Regions from separate parts of the Streptomyces sp. NPDC048636 genome, predicted to be linked through region 3. Evidence: riboswitches for the same ligand, from Rfam matches in the RefSeq annotation. Region 3 holds a riboswitch; each other region holds the start of a gene.
The links. A riboswitch is a leader RNA that binds a small molecule or an ion and turns the genes downstream of it on or off. The one in region 3 is predicted to bind thiamine pyrophosphate.
Positions count from the first base shown of each region.

Region 1: it holds a riboswitch for thiamine pyrophosphate, as region 3 does, so the genes downstream of both, AB0C66_RS05510 (thiamine ABC transporter substrate-binding protein) here and thiO (glycine oxidase ThiO) in region 3, are expected to answer to the same signal.
Region 2: it holds a riboswitch for thiamine pyrophosphate, as region 3 does, so the genes downstream of both, thiC (phosphomethylpyrimidine synthase ThiC) here and thiO (glycine oxidase ThiO) in region 3, are expected to answer to the same signal.
Region 4: it holds a riboswitch for thiamine pyrophosphate, as region 3 does, so the genes downstream of both, AB0C66_RS31915 (cytosine permease) here and thiO (glycine oxidase ThiO) in region 3, are expected to answer to the same signal.

Region 1 is NZ_JBEZHR010000001.1:1,200,552-1,203,912, forward strand. It holds gene AB0C66_RS05500 (phosphatidate cytidylyltransferase) at 1-767, shown strand, start outside; gene rlmN (23S rRNA (adenine(2503)-C(2))-methyltransferase RlmN) at 839-1,945, shown strand; TPP riboswitch at 1,997-2,101, shown strand; gene AB0C66_RS05510 (thiamine ABC transporter substrate-binding protein) at 2,096-3,163, shown strand; gene AB0C66_RS05515 (iron ABC transporter permease) at 3,259-3,361, shown strand, end outside.
Region 2 is NZ_JBEZHR010000007.1:346,965-350,325, forward strand. It holds gene AB0C66_RS21675 (SsgA family sporulation/cell division regulator) at 1-312, shown strand, start outside; gene AB0C66_RS21680 (YibE/F family protein) at 392-1,843, opposite strand; TPP riboswitch at 1,923-2,039, shown strand; gene thiC (phosphomethylpyrimidine synthase ThiC) at 2,032-3,361, shown strand, end outside.
Region 3 is NZ_JBEZHR010000002.1:758,884-762,244, forward strand. It holds gene AB0C66_RS09245 (thiazole synthase) at 1-230, opposite strand, end outside; gene thiS (sulfur carrier protein ThiS) at 234-434, opposite strand; gene thiO (glycine oxidase ThiO) at 431-1,642, opposite strand; TPP riboswitch at 1,640-1,753, opposite strand; gene AB0C66_RS09260 (FAD-dependent oxidoreductase) at 2,003-3,184, shown strand; gene AB0C66_RS09265 (Rv2175c family DNA-binding protein) at 3,308-3,361, shown strand, end outside.
Region 4 is NZ_JBEZHR010000017.1:118,396-121,756, reverse strand. It holds gene AB0C66_RS31925 (hypothetical protein) at 1-177, opposite strand, end outside; gene AB0C66_RS31920 (YwqG family protein) at 312-1,187, shown strand; TPP riboswitch at 1,274-1,367, shown strand; gene AB0C66_RS31915 (cytosine permease) at 1,359-2,798, shown strand; gene thiM (hydroxyethylthiazole kinase) at 2,858-3,361, shown strand, end outside.

The DNA of each region.
Region 1 (3,361 bases), on a different contig from region 3:
TCGGTGTGGTCATCGTGGCCTCGCTCTTCATCTACAAGCCGGTGTTCATCGGCGTGATAGCCGTCGCGGTGGTCGTCGGACTCTGGGAGCTGACCTCGCGGCTGGCCGAGCGCAAGGACATCCGGGTGCCGCTCGCGCCGCTCGCCATCGGCGGTGTCGCGATGGTCGTCGCCGGATATGTGCGCGGCGCCCAGGGCGCCTGGGTGGCGGTGGCGCTGACCTCCCTCGCGGTGCTGGTGTGGCGGATGACCGAACCGCCGGACAACTACCTCAGGGATGTCACGGCCGGTGTCTTCGCCGCGTTCTACGTGCCGTTCCTCGCCACCTTCGTGGCCCTCATGCTGGACACCGAGGACGGCGCGTGGCGGGTGCTCACCTTCCTGCTGCTCACCGTGGTCAGCGACACCGGCGCGTACGCGGTCGGCTGGCGCTTCGGCAAGCATCCGCTCGCGCCGCGGATCAGCCCCGGGAAGACCCGTGAGGGGCTGATGGGCGCGGTGGCGTTCGCCATGGTCGCGGGCGCGCTGTGCATGGAGTTCCTGATCGACGGCGGCGCGTGGTGGCAGGGGCTGGTGCTCGGCTTCGCGGTCGCGGTCAGCGCCACCCTCGGCGACCTCGGCGAATCCATGATCAAGCGGGATCTCGGCATCAAGGACATGGGCAAGCTGCTGCCCGGCCACGGCGGGATCATGGACCGGCTGGACTCGCTGCTGCCCACCGCTCCGGTGGTGTGGCTGCTGATGGTGATCTTCGTCGGCGGAGGCTGACCGGCCCGCCGATCGGCCCCGCGCCCCGGGCGGCGCGGGGCCCTTCGTACGTCTGCGACACTGGGTGAACCATGCCTAAGCCCGGAGAACTCACTTTCGTCGCGCCGCGCGGGGCCAAGAAGCCCCCGCGGCACCTTGCCGATCTCACCCCCGCCGAGCGCCGTGAGGCCGTCGCGGCCCTGGGGGAGAAGCCGTTCCGGGCCGGTCAGGTGTCGCGCCACTACTTCGCGCGGTACACCGACGACCCGGCCCAGTGGACGGACGTCCCCGCCGCCGCCCGCGAGAAGCTGGCGGCCGGGCTGCTTCCGGACCTGATGAGCGTGGTGCGGCACATCAGCTGTGACGACGACACGACCCGCAAGACCCTGTGGCGGCTCTTCGACGGCACGCTGGTGGAGTCCGTGCTGATGCGCTACCCGGACCGGGTCACCATGTGCATCAGCTCACAGGCGGGCTGCGGGATGAACTGTCCGTTCTGCGCCACCGGCCAGGCGGGTCTGGACCGCAATCTGTCCACCGCCGAGATCGTCCACCAGATCGTCGACGGGATGCGGGCCCTGCGGGACGGCGAGATCCCCGGCGGACCGGCCCGGCTGTCCAACATCGTCTTCATGGGCATGGGCGAGCCGCTGGCCAACTACAACCGGGTCGTCGGCGCCATCCGCAGGCTCACCGACCCCGAGCCGGACGGCCTCGGCCTCTCCCAGCGCGGGATCACGGTCTCCACCGTCGGACTGGTTCCGGCGATGCTGCGATTCGCCGATGAGGGCTTCACGTGCCGGCTCGCGGTCTCCCTGCACGCCCCCGACGACGAGCTGCGCGACACCCTCGTCCCGGTCAACACGCGCTGGAAGGTCCGCGAGGTGCTGGACGCCGCGTGGGAGTACGCGGAGAAGTCCGGCCGCCGGATCTCCATCGAGTACGCCCTGATCAAGGACATCAACGACCAGGCGTGGCGGGCCGATCTGCTCGGGCGGCTGCTCAAGGGGCGCCGGGTGCACGTCAACCTCATCCCGCTCAACCCGACGCCCGGTTCCAAGTGGACGGCCTCCCGTCCCGAGGACGAGAAGGCGTTCGTGGCGGCCCTGGAGGCGCGCGGTGTGCCGGTGACCGTCCGGGACACCCGGGGGCAGGAGATCGACGGCGCCTGCGGGCAACTGGCGGCCACGGAGCGCTGAACGGCGGCTGATACGGTGCCTTCGCGAAACATCGCACCGTCGTACAAATGAACATTCCGACAGGGGAGCGCTCAGGGCGCTGAGAGTGCGGCACGGCCGCAGACCCTCGGACCTGATCCGGGTCATACCGGCGTAGGGAGTCAGCACAGCATGAACAGCCACCTCCGGCGTGCCATCGGCGCCGCCCTCCTCGGTTCGCTCGGCCTCATACCCCTCTCGGGCTGTGCGGAGGACTCCCAGGGCGGCGGTGCGGACGCCAAGACCGTCACCCTGGTCTCGCACAACTCCTTCGCGGTCTCCAAGGACGTGCTCGCCGAGTTCACCGAGCGGACCGGCTACAAGGTGCGCAGACAGACCGGCGGCGACGCGGGTTCGGCCGTCAACCAGGCCATCCTGTCCAAGGGCCATCCACAGGGCGACGTCTTCTTCGGTGTCGACAACACCCTGCTCTCCCGCGCCCTCGACCACGACCTGTTCACGCCGTACCGGGCCAAGGGCCTGGACAAGGTGCCCGCCGCGCTCCAATTGGACGGCGACAAGCACCGCGTCACCCCCGTCGACTACGGCGATATCTGCGTCAACTACGACCGCGCGTACTTCACCGAGAAGAAGCTGGCGCCGCCCCGGACCCTCGAGGACCTCACCAAGCCCGCCTACAAGAACCTGCTCGTCACCGAGAACGCGGCCACTTCCTCACCCGGTCTCGGCTTCCTCCTCGGCACCGCCGCCAGGTATGGGGACGACGGCTGGAAGGGTTACTGGAAGAAGCTGCGGGCCAATGGCGTCGAGGTCGTCGACGGCTGGGAGCAGGCGTACTTCGACCGCTTCTCCGGCGGCGGCAAGGGCGACAAGCCGCTCGTCGTCTCCTATGCTTCCAGCCCGCCCGCCGGAGTGGCGGACCTCAAGAACAAGCCCGCCAAGGCCCCGACCGGAGTGGCCACGGGAACGTGTTTCCGGCAGGTGGAATTCGCCGGACTGCTGAACGGCGCGTCCAACTCCCGGGGAGGCAAGGCGCTGTTGGACTTCCTGCTCACCAAGCGGTTCCAGGCGGACGTTCCGCTCAGGATGTACGTCAACCCGGCGCGCGGGGACGTCAAGCTGCCCGAGCTCTTCACCCGGTACGGGGTCGAGATCGCCGACCCGGCGACCCTCTCCCCGCAGAAGATCGCCAAGAACCGTGAGCCGTGGGTCAAGGCATGGTCCTCGCTCGTCCTGTAGGGACCCGGCACACGGAGAACCCCAAGACCACCCGGGACACGGGAGAGGGAAAGCGGCGGCGCGATCCGCGCGGCGCGGCGGTGCGCCTCGCCCTGATGGCCGTGCCCCTCGCGTTCTTCGGGGTCTTCTTCGCCTATCCGGTGGCCGCCATCGTCACCCGGGGGCTGCGCGCCGACGGCCGGTGGCGGTTCGGCCGGA
Region 2 (3,361 bases), on a different contig from region 3:
CTGCCCGGTGACGCCCCGGTGAGCTGGGCGTTCGCCCGTGAACTGCTGCTGGACGGGCTGAGCAGACCCACCGGCGAGGGCGATGTGCGGATCGCGCCCGCCGCGCCCGAGGGCCTCTCCGATGTCTTCATCAGGCTCCAAGTGGGCAGCGAGCGGGCCCTGTTCCGGGCCGGAGCCGCCCCGCTGGTGGCCTTCCTGGACCGTACGGACCGGCTGGTCCCGTTCGGCGAGGAGCCCAAGGCCTGCGATCCGGTCGGTGACCTCGACGCGGAACTGGACCGCATCCTCGCCGAGGACCGGTACGCGGGTTAGGCCCTGTCCGGCAGGGGGCACGGGATGCGCCGCGCCCCCTGGCCGTGCGCCATGGCGCCCCCTGGCCGGATGCCGTGGCTCAACGCGCCCGCGCCCGGCGGCGCTTACCGCGTCCGCCCCGGCCGACGCGCGGTCCCGGCTGGCCCGGGACCTCCGCTCCCTCGACGGGCTTCCCGGGCGCCGCCGCGCCCAGCGGTGCGCGGTCCGCGGAGACCACGAGCACGGCCAGTGCCGTGGTCACCGGCACCGAGGCGACGAGCCCGATGCTGCCCACGAGCGTCCGTACGATCTCCTCCGCGACGATCTCGCTCGTCGCCACCGTGCCCACACCGCTGTCCGCGATCGAGAACAGCAGCAGCAGCGGAAGCGACGCGCCCGCGTACGCCAGCACCAGTGTGTTGACGACGGACGCGATGTGGTCCCGCCCGATCCGCATCGCCGACGCGTAGAGCTTCCGCCGACTCGCCGCCGGGTCGGCGTCCCGCAGCTCCCACACCGCCGAGGTCTGGGTGACCGTGACATCGTCCAGCACCCCGAGCGAGCCGATGATCACGCCCGCGAGCAGCAGACCCCTTATCTCGATGTCCGGGTAGAGACCGTGCACCAGACCGGTCTGGTCGTCGGTGTTCCCGGTCAGGCTGGCCCAGCCGATGAACACCGAGCCCAGCACGCCGATCAGCAGCAGCGAGACCAGGGTGCCGAGGACCGCCACGGAGGTTCTCGCCGTCAGCCCGTGGCACATATAGAGCGCGATCAGCATGATCGCGCTGCCCCCGATGACCGCGACCACCAGCGGATTGGAGCCCTGGAGGATCGCCGGGAGGATGAACAGGGTCAGCACCCCGAAGCTGATGGCCAGTGCCACCAGCGCGAAGACCCCGCGCAGCCGTCCGACCGCCACGACGGCGAGCGCGAAGAGCCCGGCGAGCAGCGCCATCGGCATCGACCGGTCCACGTCCGAGACGGAGTACTGGAGGTTTTCGGGCGCCTTGGGCGCGTACGCCAGCTTCAGCTCCTGTCCGGCGCTGAGCTTCCGTGAGGAACTGGGCTGGATGATCTCGGGAAACCGGCGGCCCTTGTCCTTGCCCGAAGTGACCTCGACGGTGGCCTTCTCACAGCGGCCCTTCCCGCCGCCCGCTCCACCGCCGCCGTTCTGTGCCGCGCTGTCCTGACCCGGTTCGGCGGGCTGCCGCGGCTGGGCGCCCACGGCCGCGCAGTTGACCTCCTCGACCTTCACCACCCTTCCGGAGACGGTCTGTTGGTCGAAGCCGAGTCCGCTGCGCTGCCCCGCCGAGTGATCGGGGGTGCCGCCCGGCCAGAGCACGATCAGCCCGGCGGCCACGGCCGCGGCGAAGGGGATGAGCACCGCCGCGATGACCTTGCGGAGGCGGGAGGAGACGGGAGTGGCCGGGCCGTGGGCATGTGAGTGGCCGTGGCCGGCGCCGTGCGCATGGCCCTGGCCGTCGTCGTGGTGATCCGGGGCGGGCGGGCCGTCCCGTCCTGCCTGGGGGTGCTGGGGTGTCGAGGTCACGCCCGCATCATCGCAACTCGCCGTGAGCGGGGTGGGCCCCCTGTTCAGTTCCGCCGGAGACCCGTTAGCGTGGGGGCACCTTTGCAAACGCGGGAGCTCGGAGCACCGGGCTGAGAGGGCGCTGACGCGACAGCTGCGCCGACCGCTGAACCTGTTACCGGGTAATGCCGGCGTAGGGAGTGGGTCTCATGACTCAGCAGGACGCACGCATGCGCGAGAACGCTACCGACATCGGGTGGCATAAGGGATATATCACTGGTTCCCGCCCGGACCTCCAGATCCCGGTCCGCCGAGTGCACCTCACCAATGGCCGCGATGTGACGCTCTACGACACCTCCGGTCCGTACACCGACCCCCAGATCGACACCGATGTCCGCCGCGGACTCGCCCCGCTGCGGCAGAACTGGATCATCGCCCGCGGCGATACCGAGGAGTACGCGGGCCGTCCGGTCCGGCCCGAGGACGACGGGCTCAAACACACCTCGCCCCGGGGCGGGTTGCGCAATCTCGACGCGGTCTTCCCCGGCCGTCCGCGTCAGCCGCGGCGCGGCCGGGACGGCGCCCGGGTGACCCAACTCGGCTATGCCCGGCGGGGCGAGATCACGGCCGAGATGGAGTACGTGGCCGTACGCGAGAACGTCTCCCCGGAGGTCGTCCGGGAGGAGATCGCGGCGGGCCGGGCCGTCCTGCCCGCCAACGTCAATCACCCGGAGATCGAGCCGATGATCATCGGCAAGCGGTTCCTGGTGAAGGTCAACGCCAACATCGGCAACTCCGCGGTGACCTCCTCCATCGAGGAGGAGGTCGAGAAGATGACCTGGGCGACCCGCTGGGGCGCCGACACGGTCATGGACCTGTCCACCGGCCGCAATATCCACACCACCCGTGAGTGGGTGCTGCGCAACTCCCCCGTGCCCATCGGCACCGTGCCGCTCTACCAGGCCCTGGAGAAGGTCGACGGCAAGGCCGAGGAGCTGACCTGGGAGATCTACAAGGACACGGTCGTCGAACAGGCCGAGCAGGGCGTCGACTACATGACGGTGCACGCGGGCGTCCGGCTGCCGTTCGTCCCGCTGACCGCCCGCCGCAAGACCGGCATCGTCTCGCGCGGCGGCTCGATCATGGCGGCCTGGTGTCTGGCCCACCACCAGGAGAGCTTCCTCTACACCCACTTCGAGGAACTCTGCGAGATCCTCGCGGCCTACGACGTCACCTACTCGCTGGGCGACGGACTGCGTCCGGGGTCGATCGCGGACGCCAACGACGAGGCGCAGTTCGCCGAGTTGCGCACGCTCGGTGAGCTCAACCGGATCGCCAAGGAACACGGCGTCCAGACCATGATCGAGGGCCCGGGCCATGTCCCGATGCACAAGATCAAGGAGAATGTCGACCTCCAGCAGGAGATCTGCGACGAGGCGCCCTTCTACACCCTGGGCCCGCTCACCACGGATATCGCCCCCGCCTACGACCACATCACCTCGGGTATCGGCGCGGCGATGATCGCCTGGTGGGGCACGG
Region 3 (3,361 bases):
GTGGGGTCCAGCCGCCGCATGGCGACGGTCGTCAGCTCGGTGCCGGAGGCGAGCAGGGCGCGCTCCAGGATCTCCAGGCTGGGCGCCCCGCCGGTGCCCATGACCAGCCGGGAGCCGAACGCGGTCCCGGCGATGGTCAGCGGGTCGGCGGCGGGCGCGGGCTCGGCCGTTCCGGGCCCGGCCGTACCGGCCGTCGCGGTGTGCGCCGTCGTATCCGTGGTGGTGGCCATCGGTCAGCCTCCCTGGACCGCGGTGAGGACCTCGACGCGGTCGCCCTCGCCCAGCGCCGTCACCGGCCACTGGCCGCGCGGCACCACCGTCTCGTTGAGGGCCGCGGCGACGCCCGAGGGCGCCTGGGTGAGGGTGGCCACCAGCCGGTCGAGGGTGGTGCCCTCGACGATCTCGCGGGGCTCCCCGTTTACGGAGACGGTCATGCGGGCTGCTCCTGTGCTGCGTTGATCGGGGGCCGGGCGGTGCCGTCGAGCCGGTGCGGGGTGAACGCGCGCGCCACCGGCGGGAGTTCTCCGCCGGTCAGCGCCTCGGCCATGACATCGCCCGTGATCGGGGTGAGAAGGACGCCGTTGCGGAAGTGGCCGGTGGCCATCTGGAGCCCCGGCAGTGACGTCGGCCCGAGGAAGGGGCCGTTGTCGGGGGAGCCGGGACGCAGCCCGGCACAGGTCTCCACCAGCGGCAGTTCGGTGATGCCGGGTATCAGCTCATGGGCGTCGCGCAGCAGTTCGTAGACCCCGCTCGCGGTGACCGTGGTGTCCCAGCCGCGCTCCTCGGAGGTCGCGCCGATCACCAGCTCGCCGTCGAGACGCGGTACGAGATAGACGTCCGTGCCGCGCACCACGGCCCGCACCACCCGGGACAGGAAGGGCCGGTAGGGGGCGGGCACGGTCAGCCGCAGCACCTGGCCCTTGACCGGGCGCACCGGCGGCAGCACCTCCGGGGGCACACCCGCCAGCCGCGCGCTGAGGCTTCCGGCGGCGAGCACGGTCTGCCCGGCGGACACCCGGGTGCCGTCGGCCAGCTCGGCGCCGGTGGCGCGGTCCCCGCCGACCGTCAGCCGCTCGGCGAGCAGACGGTGGATGACCACCCCGGCCCGCTCGCAGGCGCGCAGCAGCGCCGCCGTCAGCCGCCGCGGATCCACCTGGTGGTCGCCGTCGACCCGCATACCGCCGCGGACGCCCGGGGCCAGCATCGGCTCCAGACGGCGGCATTCGCGCCCGGTGAGCCACTCCACGTCCAGCCCGTAGCGCTGGTGCTGCTCATGGAGGTCGCGCAGATGGGCGCGGTCGTCGGCGTCGAGCGCCACCATGAGCGTGCCGCTGTCGCGGTAGCCGACCTCCTGGCCGCCCGCCTCCTCCAGCTCCGCCACGAACTCCGGATAGCGGGCCGCGGAGGCGAGGTTGAGATCGAGCAGCGCGTGCTCGCCGTACTGGAACTCGCCGACGGATCCCAGCATCCCGGCCGCCACCATGGCCGCCCCGCCGCCCGGCGCCGGGTCCGCCAGCGCGGTGCGCAGCCCCCGCTGGGCCGCCCGCCAGGCGGTGACCAGGCCGATGATGCCGCCCCCGATCACGAGGGCGTCGTAGCCTTGCGTCCCCTTGGTGCTCGCATGGATCCCCGATGTGCGCATGGGCATGCTGCCCCTCCCTTCGCCGGCATGACCCGGATCAGGTTCATACGGTCGGAGGCCGCCCCAGCCTCCCTCTCAGCCCGGTGCGTCCGAACTCCCGCGAGTGCTCTGAGGCGCCACCCTAGTACGAGCCCCGAAGAGCCCGGAAGGGCGATCCGGGCGATCCGGGAATCACGGCAACAACCTGCCGTATGCCTTGCATCGATCTTGTATGGGAGATCTCGCCCCGCGCTCTGCGGTCCGCCCCGCGCCCCGCCATACAGTGATCGTGTGAGCGATCAGACGACGAGTACGGTGACGGCGGCGGCGCCGGTGTCCACGGTGGGCAGCGGGCAGCGGGTGGTGATCGTCGGCGCGGGCATGGCGGGGGTGCAGACCGCCGTCGCGCTGCGTGAGGAGGGCTGGGCCGGGGAGATCCTGCTGCTCGGCGCGGAACCCCACCAGCCGTACGACCGGCCGCCGCTGTCCAAGGCCGTACTGCTCGGCAAGGCCGAGGGGTCGGCGTTCGACGTGGACTTCCCCGCGCTCGGCATCGAGCTGCGGCTCGGCGTCACGGTCTCCGCGCTCGACGGCGAAGCGCGACGGCTGGAGACCGAGTCCGGGCCGGTGCCGTACGACGTGGTGGTGATCGCCACCGGTGCCGAGCCGATCGCCCTGCCCGGCAGCAAGGGCGTCCCCGGCGTCCATCTGCTGCGCACCCTGGACGACGCCGAGCGGCTGCGCCCGGTGCTCGCCCGGCAGCACGAGATCGTGGTCGTGGGGGCGGGCTGGATCGGCGCGGAGTTCGCCACGGCCGCCCGGGAGGCGGGCTGCGTGGTGACCGTCGTCGAGGCCGCCGACCGGCCGCTGGCGGGCGCCCTCCCGGCCGAGGTCGCCGCCCCCATGGCCGACTGGTACGCGGATTACGGCGCCACCCTGGTCACCGGCGCCCGGGTGGACGGGGTGGACGAGAGCGGGCTGCTGCTCGGCGACGGCACCCGGCTGCGGGCGGGCGCGGTGGTCGTCGGGATCGGGGCGCGGCCCGCCACCGACTGGCTGGCGGGCTCGGGCGTGGAGCTGGCGGACGACCGGTCCGTCGCGGCCGACGAGCGGCTGCGCACCTCGGTGGAGGACGTCTACGCGGTCGGCGACTGCGCTTCCTTCCCTTCCGCGCGCTACGGCACCCGGCTGCTGGTGCACCACTGGGACAACGCGCTCCAGGGGCCGCGCACGGTGGCCGCCGACGTCGTGGGCAGCCGGACGGCCGCGCACACCGGCGGCTCGGTCTACGACCCGGTGCCGTACTTCTGGTCCGAGCAGTTCGGCCGGTTCGTCCAGTACGCGGGCCACCACGCGGCCGCCGACGAACTGGTGTGGCGGGGCGATCCGGCCGGGGCGTCGTGGGCGGTCTGCTGGCTGCGCGAAGGGGTGCTGGTCGCCCTGCTGGCCGTCGGCCGTCCGCGCGATCTGGCCCAGGGCCGCAAACTGATCGAACGCGGTTCCCGGCTGGACCGGGCGCGGGCCACGGACCCCTCGGTGCCGCTGAAGTCCGCCGTTTCCTGACCCTTCCCGACCGCTCGGGCCCGCGCCGGGGGCGCGGGGCGGGGGCCCGGTGGACGGGGCGGGACCGCCCGCGCGGCGGACGCCCGGCTATCCACTGTCAGTCCCAGATGGCAGGCTTGTGCCGTGACCGAGATTGACGCAAAGATCGATGCTCTCGTCCCCGCCTGGCTCACGCTC
Region 4 (3,361 bases), on a different contig from region 3:
CCTCGCGGCGGCCTGCCGGCCGGCGAGTTCACCGGGACCGACCCGGGCGCCGGAGGCGAACAGCCCGGGTGAGGCTCCTGCCGAGCACGGCCAGCAGCTTGACGTGCCGGTGGACGGCGTGGCGGGTGCCGGATACGGGGTGCCGGATACGCTCTGGACCACATCGAGCCAGGGCATGGTGCGCCCGGGGGTGTCCAGGACCAGCGGTACCGAACTCCGGGCGGTGGACGTCAGGTCGAAGCGCCGGGGTGCGAGGCCGGGAACGGGGACCCGGGACGGGCCTGTCGGTGCCCGCCGTCACCATGGTGCGTATGGCCACTCACGAGAACACCGCGCCCGACGCCCTGCACACACTGGCCCGCACCCATCTGCCCCCGGACATGGCCGACCGCTGGACGGGGCTGCTGCGCCCGGCCGCCCACCTCCGGGCGGCCGGTCCGGGCGACCCCGTGGTCGGTCAGCTCGGCGGTCTGCCCCGGCTGCCCGAGTCCATCGAATGGCCCGTCTGGGAAGGCTATGGCCCGCTGTCGTTCGTGGCCGTGGTCGACTGCGCCGCGCTGCCCGTGGACGAGTTGGACATCCCCCTGCGCCCGGAAGGCCGGCTGGCCTTCTTCTCTTTCGAGGACGAGGAGGGCGAGGCCGTGGTGGACACCTGCGATCCGGACACCTGGGCGGGTGCGCGGCTGCTGCATCTGCCGTCCGAGGCCGCCGACTTGCCCGAGCGGCCCGCGCCCGAAGGGCTCACCCCGTACCGGGCCGTGCCACTGACCGCCAAGGTGGCGCCGAGCGCGCCGGACTCCGAATCGCTCGTGCTGAACGCCGAGTTCGGGCTCGGCGCGCTGTCCGTCAAGGAGCTCTTCGCCCATCCGGTGCGGTGTGCCACATTCATGGAGGCGCTGTGGGACCACCAGGGCACCGTCGCGCACCAGATCGGTGGGCACGCCCAGAACGTGCAGGGCCCCGTGGAGGTCTGGGCCGCCAAGGCCGTCCTGGGCGACGAGGTCGACTGGGAGGATCCGCGGATCGAGGAGGAGGCGGCGCGATGGGTGCTGCTGGCCCAGTTCGACTCCGACGAGGACACCGGGATGATGTGGGCCGACGGCGGTGTCCTGTACTGGCTGATCCGGCCCGAGGACCTCGCCGCGGGCCGTTTCGAGGCGGCGATGTTCACCTGGCAGTCCGGTTGACCCTCCGCCGGGCCGACCGGTGGCGGGCCCGCTGTCGTGCGCCCTCGGCGGGGTGCCACGGGGCGAAGCGTTACGCTGGGGCCGCCTTACCGGACACGGGGTGCCCCTGCGGGGGCTGAGATCACACCCGTCGAACCTGAACCAGTTAGCACTGGCGGAGGGATGTCATCGATGTCATTGCCACATGCGCCCGGCGGCCCGGCCACCACCGGCCCGGCTTCCGTACACGACGGCCGGATGCCCACCGCACCCGGCGATCTGCGGGTCGAGGCCCATGGCATCGCGCCCGTACCCGAGGGCCACCGCTACGGCGGGCCGGGGCGGCTGTTCACCGTGTGGTTCGCCCCGAACCTGACCATGACCGGTGTGTTCACCGGCACCATCGGCATCGCCTTGGGCCTCGACTTCGCCACCGCGCTGACCGCCGTGGTCCTGGGCACCCTGCTGGGCGCCGTACCCACCGCGTATCTCGGCACCTGGGGCAGTCTCACCGGGGCCGGACAGCTGCCACTGGCGCGGCTGGCCTTCGGCCGGGCCGTCGCGGTGCCCGGTGTCCTCCAGTGGCTTTCCTCGGTCGCCTGGGACGCGCTCATCGGGCTCTTCGGCGGGGACGCGCTGGCCCGGCTGTGCGGCTGGCCGTTCTGGCTGGGGGTGCTGGTGATGATGGCCGCCCAGGGAGCGCTCGGAGTGCTGGGCTACGAGGCCATCCACCGGATGCAGACGGTGATGACGTTCGTGCTCGCCGCCGCGTTCCTCGCACTGGCCGTGAAACTGACCGACGGCACACACCCGACCGCCACCGGCGCGGCCCACGGCGCCGACCGTGCCGGTGCCTTCATCCTGACCAGCACGATCGCGCTGAGTCTCGCGCTGTCGTGGGCGCCGTACGCCAGTGACTTCAGCCGCTATCTGCCGCGCGCGACGTCACGGGTGCGGATGTTCTGGTGCACCCTTCTCGGGGTCACCCTCTCCTTCGTGGCGGTGCAGGCGCTCGGCCTGTGGGGCGCCTCGGTGCTCACCGACCAGACGGCCCGGGGCGTGGACGAGGCGCTGGGCGGTGGCACACCGGGCGCACTCGGGCTGCTGGCCGTGGCACTGGCCGCGCTGTGCAGCAACGCCATGAACGACTACAGCGGCTCACTGGCCCTCCAGACCGTCGGGGTGCGGATTCCGCGTCCGCTGGCGGCCGCCCTGGCCGCCGTACTCGGCTTCCCGCTGGTGCTGTGGATGCACGCCGCGGACACCACCGCCCGATTCCAGAACGTGCTGCTGTTCGTCGGCTACTGGATCCCCGGTTTCGTCGCCGTCGTGGCCGTCGACTGGTTCGCCCGGGCCCGGGCCCGCGAGGGCGCCCCCGTCGACCTGGCCACCGAGAGCGCCCGGCCGCAGCCCTGGTGGCCCGCGCTGCTGGCGTTCGCGGCCGCCTTCGCCGCGGCGGTACCGTTCATGGACACCACCCTGTACACGGGTCCGGTGGCGGAGGCGCTGCACGGCGCCGATCTCGCCTATTACACGGCCTTCCTCGCGGCACTCCTGGTCTACGCACCGATCAGACTGCGCCGCCACGCGCCCGCCCGGGCACCGCGCCGCACCGGCCCGGTGCCGGAGTGAGGCCCGGCGCCGCCCCTGTCCTCCGCCGCCGTCCCGACCCCGTTCCGGAGCGTTCCGCCATGGCCCCTTCCGACCTCCCCGAGCACACCGCCTTCGCCGCGCACGCCCTCGCCCGGGTGCGGGACACCACCCCGCTGGTGCAGTGTCTGACCAACGCGGTCGTCACCGGCTTCACCGCCAACGCGCTGCTGGCCCTGGGCGCCTCCCCCGCGATGGTGGACATCCCCGAGGAGGCCGGGCCGTTCGCCGGGATCGCCTCGGGTGTACTGGTCAACCTGGGCACCCCGCACGCCGAGCAGCGCACCGCCATGGCCGAGGCGGCGCGGGCGGCCGCGGCGGCCGGAACGCCATGGGTGCTGGACCCGGTGGCGGTCGGCGCGCTACCGGTGCGCACCGGGTTGGCGCGGCGGCTGCTGGAGCTGCGGCCCACCGTGATCCGCGGCAACGCCTCGGAGATCATCGCCCTGGCGGACGGCGGCGACGGCGGCCGCGGGGTGGACTCCGCGCACGAGGTGGCGGCGGCGCGGCAGGCCGCGGAGGCGCTGGCGCGCACCACCGGCGGG